2 regions of the Streptomyces sp. NBC_01508 genome follow, and region 2 is predicted to be linked to the other one. Evidence: riboswitches for the same ligand, from Rfam matches in the RefSeq annotation. Region 2 holds a riboswitch; the other holds the start of a gene.

Region 1 (5,583 bases), 3.0 Mb from region 2:
GCTCTCCGTCTTGTCCTTCTTGTCCTTCTTGTCTTTGGACTTGTCCTTCGATGTGTCCTTCGCGCCGGGGTCGGCGGCCGGCTTCCCGGCGGGGTCGACGCCCGCTCTGGTGGAGTGCTCGTGGTGGTCCTCTCCGCTGTGAGCGACAACGGGAGCGGCACCGACGAGAGTTGAGGCGGCGAGGGCGCTGACGACAGCGCACGCCGCGAGGGTGTTGGACAGTCTGGTGCGAGAGCGGGAAATTCTCATGGGGCCCGGACAGGTCCTTTTCGGGATGGATGGAGCACGTGGCACGGCGGCGCCGCACCCGGAGCGAATGACTACTCGCAGTAATCATGCTGAGGGTGTTCGCGAGCAAAGGTCCAGGAGAACGGGCGATTTTGGCTCTATGGAGGTAACAGCCAGTTGATAGGGTTCGCGCCCCGCGTGAGCGCCCGGCGCGTGAAGCGCCCGCCGCCCGGCCCGATCCTGTCCGCGCCGCCCCGCGCCGCGGCCGAGCGTGGAGCGACCCCCCCCGTACATCGGGTACGAGGCCGAGGCCGGCCGCTACCAGGGCACCCTGGTCAAGGCCGACGCCGTACGCGCCTTCGGGCACACCAACTTCGCCAGCGAGTCCTCCGGCCGTAAATCGGTGCGGCTGGACAGCACCGGGGAGTGCGTGGAGTTCACCTCGACCAACGCATCGAACTCGATCGTCGTACGCAACTCGATCCCGGACGCGCCGGGCGTGACGCAGGTGGCACCCCCGGCGGCCAGGCCCGCCGAGTGCACCTCGATCACCGAGTGCGGGGCGGTCCCCGACGACGGCAACGACGACACCAAAGCCGTCCAGGCGGCGGTCACCGCCGACCAGAACGGCGACATCGCGTGCGTCTGGATCCCGCAGGGCATGCGTATCCGCAACACATACGCCGACGGCATCAACTTCACCAACGGCACCCGCAATTCAAAGGTCGACAACTCGTCCTTCCGTACCACGGGTGACGATTCGCCCGCCGTCTGGGCCAATCGATACGTCAAGGATCCGGCGGTGGACATCGCGCATGACAACTCGTTCACCAACAATACGATCCGGCTGCCCTGGCGGCCAACGGCGTCGCGATATACGGCGGTTGGCGGTTGCGGAAACAAGGTCCACAACAATTGGATCGCCGATACCGCCAACTACCCGGGAATCATGCTGGCGACCGACCACGAACCGCTGCCTTTCTCGGGCGAGACCCTGCTCCCCGGAAACGCCCTGCACCGTACGGGCGGCGCTTTCTGGGACGAGGGCCAGGAGTTCGGCGCGATCACCATTTTCCCGGCGAGCCGGGACATCATCGGGGTGAGGATCAGGGACACCGAGATCTCCGACTCGACGTACGACGGCATCCAGTTCAAGAACGGTGGCGGCAACGTACCGGACGTCGAGATCAACAACGTGTCGATCGACAGGTCCAACAACGGCTCCGGCATCCTCGCGATGAGGGGAGCCGTACGGAAGGCGCGCCGTCATAAATTCGTTATCGGTCATCCGTGATTCGCGACGGCTGGAAAATACTTATTTGTCCGCTTTTCGGGTGTGGGTGATATGCGTATCCAGCAACCAAGTTGTCCCTTTCTGGGTGGTGTTGTCGTTGAACGGTTGCGCCGCTCTCCCGTGATGTGTGTCACAAGCGCGGTGGGTCGCGGCTTCCCCGCCTCCGCCCACCTCCCGTGCGGGAAGGGAAAGTTGAGGCGTGTACCGCCGGGCGGGAATTCGAATTGATCTCCGCCCGGTCTGTCGAATGGCAGGGTGCGGTGAATTCAGGACTTGTTTCGCCCGGACGTTCTCGCTTACGTTCACCTCATTCCGGGCGGAACGCCGAATCCTGCCGCCGTCCGGAAACCGCACTCACCCATTCACGTACGGCAGGAGCGGGGGACCCAGGTAAGCCGCCGATCCGGCATTTGCCGGACCGGCTTGGGGTGAAGCCGCGCCCACAGCGCGGCCGGGCATCTCCCGCCCGAACCCGACAGCTCACCTCGTAGGCGACGGAGAGGATCTCGTCATGCCCGCAGAGGGTAAGCACCGCCGTTCCCGTACCAGCCCGCTCGCCCGCCGCCTCATCGCGGCCGGCACGGGCGGTGCCGCACTCGCCCTGCCTCTGGTGACCGCCACCACGGCGGGCGCCGCGCCCGCCCCGCGGCAGGCCGTCACCGCACCGTCGGCCGTGAACGCCGTCAAGGCGGTCACCCACACCGTCGCGGAGGGCGAATCACTCGCCAAGATCGCGGACGCCCGTTCCGTGAGCGGCGGCTGGAAGGCGCTGTACCAGACCAACCGCGACGCCATCGGCGACGACCCGTCGCTGATCCGCCCCGGCCTCACGCTGAAGCTCTCGGGGAAGCCCAAGGCGGCCCCGACCGCCTCGACCGCGGACGCGTCGGCAGCCAAGACCACCGAAGCCGTCCAGACGGCCGCCAAGTCGTACACCAACGACCTCGACGGCTGGATCCGGGAGGCGCTGGACGTCATGGCGCAGAACGGCATCCCCGGTTCGTACGACGGCATCCACCGCAACATCATGCGCGAGTCCGCGGGCAACCCGCAGGCCATCAACAACTGGGACTCCAACGCCGCGGCCGGCATACCGTCGAAGGGCCTGCTCCAGGTCATCGACCCGACCTTCGAGGCATACCACGTGCCCGGCACGTCGACCGACAGCTACGACCCGGTCGCCAACATCACGGCGGCCTGCAACTACGCGGCCGACCGCTACGGCTCCATCGACAACGTCAACGGTCCCTACTGATCGGCGACATCCCCACATCGCGCGGCTCTCGGGCCGCACCTCCTCGGACAGCCGGCGAGGCCACACACGTGGCCTCGCCGGCTGTCTGTGTGAGAACTGCCGGAAGGCGGTCGTCGTGGGGCAGTTGTCGTGGGGCGGCTGTCCGAAGGCGGTTGGCGGAGGCGTTTTGTGACGGCCTCATTGAGGATGGGTGAGGATTCGGGGGTGGTTCCGGTATCGAAGGGAGTCGGCCTGGCGCCTCGTCGGCCGGGTGGTACGTCGGCGAACGGCCGCCGGTCGGCACCGGCGGGTCCACGGGCCGGTCCCCGCGACGAGAACACCACCCGCTGTCACTCTCCGGCCTGGTGGTAGCGTGCGCGGGATCAGCGCCGATGCGCGTGTGAGCAGGCAGAGTTGGACGTAGGGGGAGCTGCCGTGACGGCTGATCTTGGAGTAGGCCCAGGAGTCCTCAAGCAGGGCGCCAAGGACATTCTTGAAGTCCTCAAACCGGTCAAGAAGGTGGACCTGAGCGACCCGGCCGGGCAGGCGACGTCGCTCGGGGACGATGGCGCGGCGGCGGCACTGGTGACTTTCTGTGCGACGTGGGAGTCGGGATCCGGGTTCCTCGCCGACTGTGCGGCGACCCTGGCCGATGGACTGAACAAGGCCAACGGCAACTACGAGGAAACGGACAAGGCCATCCGTGACGCGGTCAAGTCCGTCAAGACGGTACTGACCTAGCCGCAGTCCTGGCCGCAGCCACCGCCGCAGCCACAGTCCCGGCCACAAGCCACAGTCACAGGCACGGACACACGAACGGGGAATCCGCACACATGGCAGGCACGCTCGGGTCGACGACGGACCCGAAGGCTCTCATACCGGGAGACGTCGGCAAGCTCGGCGATCTTGAGATCGCCCTCAACAAGTGGTCGAACAAATTCGAAGGAATCGGCGACGGCCTGCGTGACGTGCGCGTCAAGGGCTGGGTCGGTGAGGCCAGCGAAGCCTTCTGGCCCACCCTCGGCAAGGAGAAGACCAACTGGTACTTCGCGGGCGACGCGATGTCCGGGGCCTCCAAGGCCATCCGCTCGTACTCCACCACGCTGACTTGGGCGCAGGGCCAGGCCGGTACCGCGATCGACACGTGGAAGACCGGGGACCACGCAGGCGCCGAACAACTGCTGAGCACCGCGCGCAAGCAGCTCAAAGAGGCGGCCACGACGCTGACCACGAAGCTCAACGACCTCGCGGGGAGTGCCAAAGGCAGCCCTGACTGGCTCGTGACGGTCAGGAGCGGGGTGGACGCCAAGGCGTGGGCCGAGGCGCACGGCGTCGCCAAGACCGCCATTTCTCCTACGGCTTGGGCCAGGGAGGACAAGCGATGGGTGACGGACGAGGCGAGCCACTGGCGTCGCAGGGAGAAGGAGTTCGGCAAGGACGCGGACAACAACTGGTATCTCCGTAACCAGGCCGCTCAGGACGGTGACCCACCCCCGGCCGACAGGAAGGCCGACGTCAATATCAAGATCGCCGAGTGGACGGGCAAAGCCAGTGCCTGGGAGGCCGGCACCACCGGTGAGACGACAGCGGGTGGTGTCAAGCTCAAGGGCGCGGCCAGCGTCCAGACGCTTGGGGTGGACGGCTCGGTCGGTGCGAGTGTCACCAACGGCCAGTTGCAGGCCGGCGCTTCGGGGACCGCGTACCTGGCGCAGGCATCGGCGAGCGGCAGCGCGCAGTACGGCATCGTCGGCGCGCAGGGCGAGGCGAAGGGCTTTGTGGGTGCCGACGCCGCGGTGAAGGTCTCCGGCGGCAAGGACGGAGTGCACGTCGGAGCGGAGGCGTTCGCCGGAGCCAAGGCCACCGGGTCCCTCTCCGCCGATGTCGCCGGGGTGGGCGCCGGTGTCACCGGCGAGGCATGGGCGGGCATCGGCGCCGAAGCCAATGTCGACGTGGGCATGACGGACGGCAAGTTCACCATCGGCGGAGATCTCGGGGTCGGTCTCGGCGTCGGCGGTAAGGTCGGTGCCAACATCACCGTCGATCCGGGCAAGGTGGTCGACGCGGTCGGCGACGCGGGTAAAGCTATCGGCGACGGCTGGGACAAAACAGTGGGCAGTTGGTTCTGAGACACGCCCTGGCCCGAGCCGAAGTTCATTGAAGGGTTGGATCCACCATGACGGCCACGTTGCCGGTCAAGATTTCCTTTTCGCTGCCGGACGGCTGGCAGGCCGCGCCGCCGGACGAGGTGGGAGCGCCGAACGCCGCTTTCGTCGCGCTGCACCGCGCCTCCGTCGACGGCGGGTTCACGGCGAACATCACCATCTCCGGGGAGATGCGCAACGACGGCGCGACCATGTCGCAGATCGCCGACGAGTCGGTGCCCCGGCTGGAGCAGGCCGGGCCCGTACGGGTCGTCAAGAAGTCGGACATCGGTACGCCGGACATTCCGGGCCTGACGGATTCCCCCGGAATCGTGCAGAACCTCGTCCTCTCCACGACCCTGCGGGGAGAGCCCATCGAGCTGTGCCAGAGCCAGGTGTACCTCGGTTTTGAGGACGTCAGGAATCCGGCCCAGCGCGCGGTGATCGAGCTTGTCCTCACGGCGACGCAGAATCAGCTCGGTGAAGTCATCGACGACTACAAGGAATTCGTCGGGACGGTCCGCGCGGCCGACGGGGACACGCCGGCCTAGGCCCTGTCCGACAACGCGGCGAGGTGCCGTGCCAGGCGTCCCGGACCCCCCGAAGATCCGCCGGACAGGACCTAGGCGAAGCGAGTCGGACCGGCCGATTTGGACCTGGACCGCACCGGGCCGATACGCGCCGAA
Region 2 (5,583 bases):
CCCGCCGCCGTCGTCAACACGCAGATCCGTGCCCTGTGGGCGCGTGCGGGCCGGACGCTGTCCCCCGCCGAGCAGGAGGAGTATCAGCGGCTGCTGGTCGAGTGGGCGGCGGCGGTCCACGCCGATGTGGTGGAGGCGGCTTAGGCCGATCGGGAGCCCGGCCGGGTAAATGGAGATGATCTTGGTCCGGATGGCGTACTGTTGCATTCAACGGCGCGGGGTGGAGCAGCTCGGTAGCTCGCTGGGCTCATAACCCAGAGGTCGCAGGTTCAAATCCTGTCCCCGCTACTGGTAGAAGACGAAGGCCCGGATCCACTGGATCCGGGCCTTCGTCGTGCCCGCGTGCATCCGGGCATGTCCGGTGTGTCCATGCCGCCCCGGTCGCCGCACCGGCCCAGCGGTAGCCCACTCGGTCGACGGCGGGTCGCCGCACGGCGCGGAAGGGGCCAGCCTGGGAAGGGCGCGGTACCGTCCGCAGCCGTCGACGGACCGGGCAGGAGGCCACCGGTGGGGCACCTGAGAGACAGCGGGGACGACGGGACGGCGGGCAACGGCGGGACCGGCGACGGCGGGCGCGACGAGCGTCCCGACCGGGGAGCTGTCCGCCGTCCCGGTCGGCCCACCGGGCTCCGCAGCCTCGGTCACGGCGTCCGGCGGGGGATCGGGCAGAGGATCGAACGCCGGTTCGGGCGCGGGTTCGGGCGCGCCTTCCGGCGGGCCGACGCCGGCTTCCGCGAGGCCGACACTCCCCCGGACGACCCCACGTGGAACGGCTGGCGTGCCACGGGCAAGCATTTCCCCGGCTTCGGTTCCGGTGGCCGGAGGACGGCCAGGCGCCGGCGCGCCCGGCACGCCGCCCGCGCGCCGCATCCGTTCCTGGAGATCCTGCCCGGCCTGGTCATCGTGGTGGCGGTCATCCTGGACGAGGCGACCCCGACGGCCTTCACCTCCGCCCCGCTCTTCTCGGCCGCTCCCCTGGTCGCCGCCCCGTTCTTCTCCTTCGCGCGCACCTTCGTCATCGGTGCCCTGGCGACCAGCGCCGCCGTCGGGCTGCACCTGTACAACGGGGCGGCCCAGATCGAAACGCTCAGCGACGGGCTGACCGTCTTCACCGTCTCCGTCCTCGCGCTGGCCATCAACGGTGTCGTGCGCCGCAGCGGTGAGCGGCTCGCGTCGGCGCGGGTCATCGCCGAGGCGGCCCAGCGCGCCGTGCTGCCCACGCCCGATGCCCGGATCGGCGGGCTGCACGTCGCCGCGCGCTACGAGGCGGCGGAGGAGGGCGCGTTCATCGGCGGTGACCTGTTCGCCGTCCAGGACACGGCGTACGGGGTACGGCTGGTGGTCGGCGACGTACGCGGCAAGGGCATGGGCGCCGTCGAGACCGTGGCCGTCATCATCGGTGCCTTCCGGGAGGCCGCCGAGCAGGAGAGTTCGCTCGAAGGGGTCGCGCAGCGGCTGGAGCGGGCGCTGGCGCGTGAGGGCACGCGGCGTACCGGCATCGACCTGTTCGAGGGCTTCACCACCGCCGTACTGGCGGAGATCCCGCATACCGAAGGCATGGTGCGTGTGGTCAACCGCGGGCACCCGGAGCCGCTGCTGCTCGGCCCGGACGGCGGGCTGACGGTCGTGGTGCCCGCCGACCCGGCGCTGCCGCTCGGGATGGGCGAGCTGGGGGCGTGGCCGGACCGCGCGGACGAGGTTCCCTACCGGTCCGGGGCGACGCTGCTGCTCTACACGGACGGGCTCACCGAGGCGCGCGACACGAAGGGCGTCTTCTACGACCCGCGCGAACGGCTGGCGGGCCGGATCTTCCCCGGCCCGGACGAAATGCTGGAGGCGATCGTCGGGGACGTACGGCTGCACACCGGCGGCGGCAGTACGGACGACATGGCGCTGCTGGCCGTCATACGGCCCACCGAGGGGCAGCCGGATCGGCGCCGGACGATGCCCGTCGTGCCGTGACGCCGTCCCGCCCTGTCGTGATACGCGTCCAACTGCCGTCCCGTTCCGTTGTCCCGTCCCACCGCCCGTCCGTCGTGGTGTCATCTCGCCTACCACGCTGCGTAGTTGGGGCACACCACTCCGCATAACACTTGACGCACCGTCAGTTCGAGTGTGTGATCGCACACCCTCCGAGGGGCGATCAACTCGCCCGATTCCGCCTGCTTGTGTCCCGGTTGGTCCGGGCCGCTGTCGCTAACGATCACCCGGAACAGCTTGGAATAAGCCCCCGTCGTCTATTAACGTTCGATAACGCAGCGCGGTTGTCCCAGCCGTCGAAAGAGACGGCACCGTGCGCACGCGCCGAATTCCGCAAGGAAACCGGGGAACCACCAATTGGGGTGAATCGGGCGCCTCTTGCTGCCTCGTGTGGTCAAGAACGCTCGTAGGAGACCTTCCTGCTCCGAACCCGTCAGCTAACCCGGTAGGCGAGAAGGAAGGAAAGGAGAGCGCCCCAGTGGCGTCCAACAGGCCTGCCCCCGAAGCCTCAGCCCCGGCCCATTTCGGCCCCGGCAGCCGGTTCACCGGCACAGATCTCGCCGACGGCGAGGCGAACAGGGACTGGGAGGAGTGGAATCCCACTGCGGAGTCCATCCGTCCCGTACGCGGCAAGCACCGTGTCGCCAAACAGCGCAACGCTCTCGCCCGCAGCTCCACGGTCCTCGGAGTGGGAGTCATCGCCGCGGTTGGCGCGGGAGGCATCGCCTCCGCGCAGGACAAGCCCGCGGTCTCGATATCACTTCCCGACGCGATCTCGGACAGTTTCCCCGACGCCAAGTCCCTTCCCGGCGTCGGGTCTTTCATGTCCGACGGCGACAAGAAGAGCGACGAGACGCCCGCGCCGCTCACCACCGCGGGCCTCACCGCCGCGGACGCCCAGCAGGGCACCACCGACTCCGGCGAGGCGCTGCGCGCCCGCATCCTCCAGCAGGCGGAGCAGCAGCAGGCCGAGGCCGACGCCGCCCAGAAGGCGAGCGCCGAGACGGCCGCCGCCGAGAAGGCCGCGGCCGAGGCCAAGAAGCAGCAGACCGACGCGGAGGAGAAGGCCGCCGAGGCGAAGCGCAAGGCCAAGGAAGCGGCGGAGCGCAAGGCCGAGAAGGAGCGCCTCGAAAAGCTGGCCGCCAGTTTCTCGCTCCCCACCTCCTCGTACACGCTCACCTCCACCTACGGCCAGGCCGGCTCCATGTGGTCCTCCGGGCAGCACACCGGCCTGGACTTCGCCGCCCCCACGGGCACGCCGACCAAGGCCGTGCACAGCGGGACCGTCAAGTCGGCCGGCTGGTCGGGGTCGTACGGCTACCGCATCGTGCTGGAGCTTCAGGACGGTACGGAGATCTGGTACGCCCACCTGTCCTCGATGACCGTCGGCGTCGGCCAGAAGGTCACCACCGGCGAGACGATCGGACGCGTGGGAGCCACCGGCAACGTCACCGGCGCGCATCTGCACCTTGAGGTGCACACCGCGGGCGGCAGCGGGATCGACCCGATGAGCTGGCTGCGGGGCAAGGGCCTCACGCCCTGATCGAAGCAGGACTGAAGCAGGACCGAAGCAGGATGAACCCGTACCGGAGCAGGACTCAGTTCCGGTACGGGTTGTAGCCGCCGTAGTCGATGTACGGCGGCGGCGTCCACACCCGCCCCGTCGCCCGCGCCGCGTACGCCAGCGCGGGCGACGCCATCTCCCGGCGCTGCCACAGGTGGTGCAGCAGCTCCTGCTCGCGCTCGACGTAGTCGGGGCCCGCCGTGCCGCGCCCCGCGCGCCGGCGCAGGAATGCCAGGGACGTCGCGAACGCCTGGTACTCGCGGACCGTGCGGGCCGCCGCGGGGCCGTACGTGCGTCCCGCGATCTCGCGCGCCATCGAGCGCGCCCGCATCGAGGACAGGGCGAGCGGTTCGGTCTCGGCGAGCCAGCCGGCCGCCGCGTAGGCGGGCAACTCGGCCGAGACCGTGCGCAGTTCGCGTTGCCGGCTCCAGATCGCCAGCCAGGTGAGCAGGGCGAAGACGGGCACCATGAAGGCCGCGTACACCGCGTAGAAGCCGTACGGGCCGAACAACGACGCGGAGCCGTTCCACAGCGCGTGCATGCCCATGGCGAGCGCGAGGCCGAGCACCGGCATCAGCCGGCGGCGGACGCGCTGGCGGCGGGTGGCGAGGGCCGCGATGCCGAAGCCGATGCCCGTCAGGACCGTGAAGAGCGGATGCGCGAACGGTGACATCACGACCCGGACGAAGAAGGTCGCCGCGGTCACGGACGCCAGGCCCGAGTTGCCGATCTGCTGGTCCTCGCCGAAGGCGCTGCCGAGATAGAGGATGTTCTCGGTGAAGGCGAAACCGGTCGCGGTGAAGCCGGCGATCACGACTCCGTCGACGAGGCCGGTGAAGGACCGCCGACGGAAGAGGAAGATCAACAGGATCGCGGCGGCCTTCGCGCTCTCCTCGACGATCGGCGCGACCACCGTGGCGCCCAGCGACTCGGCCCCGCTGGGATCGGCGGTGGCGGTGGCTATCCACTCGGTCGCGAAGGAGTTCGCCGTGATCGCCACGAGGGCGGCGGCGCAGGCGCCCCAGGCGAAGGCGAAGATCAGATTCCGCCAGGGGCCCGGTTCGACCCGGTCCAGCCAGCGGAAGGCCGCCAGCAGCAGCGGCACGGGCAGGAGCGCCAGGCCGAGGCCGACCAGGAAGCCCTGGGTGCCGGTCTGTTCCCGGACGAGCGACAGGATCAGCAGGCCGCACAGGGCGAGCAGGATGACCACCGCACCCGCGCGGACGGCCGGGTGCCGCCAGAGCGAGCGGTGCGGCCGGTAGCGCCAGCGGGAACGCTCCGGCACGGCGGCCCACATGTCACCGAGCTGCTGTTGCCGCTCGTACGCGGGGATCGGCGGGTGTTGGTGGTGCGGGTGCTGCTGCGGCTGTGGGTGCGCGTGCGGAGGCTGACGCGGGTGCTGCGGCGGCGGTCGGGACGGTTCGGACACCCACTGACCCTAACGAGCGCCACTGACAACGCGCGACGGTGCCGGACTCCTCCCTGCGACTCCTTCCGGCGACTCCTTCCGGCGACTCGTCCCGGTCGGCGCCGGTCAGCGCCGGTCAGCGCCGGTCGGCTTCGGGCGGGGCCGCTTCTGCCGGGGCCTCGTCCGCGACCCGGCGGAAGACCAGGTCCCTTACGGCATGCCCCTTGTCCAGGCCCTGCCCCTCGAACCGGGTGAGCGGCCGGTAGCCGGGCCTGGACGCGTAGCCGGTGTCCGGGGACGTGTTCTCGTAGGCGGGGTGCGCGGTCAGCACGTCGAGCATCTGCTCGGCGTACGGCTCCCAGTCGGTCGCGCAGTGCAGTACGGCCCCCGGCTTCAGCCGGAGCGCGGCCAGGTCGAGGAACTCGGGCTGGATCAGCCGCCGTTTGTGGTGGCGCGTCTTGGGCCACGGGTCGGGGAAGTAGACGCGCGTCCCGGCCAGCGACGCGGGCGGCAGCATCTCGCGCAGCAGGATGATCGCGTCGCCGTTGGCCACCCGGATGTTGGACAGCCCGTTCCGCTCGGCGAGACGCAGGAGGTTCCCCTGCCCCGGCGTGTGGACGTCGGCGGCGAG

What was found. A riboswitch is a leader RNA that binds a small molecule or an ion and turns the genes downstream of it on or off. The one in region 2 is predicted to bind cyclic di-AMP.
Region 1: another riboswitch for cyclic di-AMP. It lies ahead of OG700_RS07020 (transglycosylase SLT domain-containing protein); the one in region 2 lies ahead of OG700_RS21130 (M23 family metallopeptidase).

Annotation. Positions count from the first base shown of each region.
Region 1 covers NZ_CP109419.1:1,550,174-1,555,756, reverse strand. The annotation lists gene OG700_RS07030 (galactose oxidase-like domain-containing protein) at 1-249, opposite strand, end outside; partial or broken gene OG700_RS07025 (hypothetical protein) at 515-1,477, shown strand; cyclic di-AMP (ydaO/yuaA leader) riboswitch at 1,868-2,029, shown strand; gene OG700_RS07020 (transglycosylase SLT domain-containing protein) at 2,034-2,777, shown strand; gene OG700_RS07015 (hypothetical protein) at 3,192-3,497, shown strand; gene OG700_RS07010 (putative T7SS-secreted protein) at 3,590-4,882, shown strand; gene OG700_RS07005 (hypothetical protein) at 4,930-5,448, shown strand.
Region 2 covers NZ_CP109419.1:4,551,554-4,557,136, forward strand. The annotation lists gene OG700_RS21115 (hypothetical protein) at 1-144, shown strand, start outside; tRNA gene OG700_RS21120 (tRNA-Met) at 215-288, shown strand; gene OG700_RS21125 (PP2C family protein-serine/threonine phosphatase) at 877-1,962, shown strand; cyclic di-AMP (ydaO/yuaA leader) riboswitch at 2,293-2,447, shown strand; gene OG700_RS21130 (M23 family metallopeptidase) at 2,459-3,523, shown strand; gene OG700_RS21135 (PrsW family intramembrane metalloprotease) at 3,579-4,841, opposite strand; gene trmB (tRNA (guanosine(46)-N7)-methyltransferase TrmB) at 5,089-5,583, opposite strand, start outside.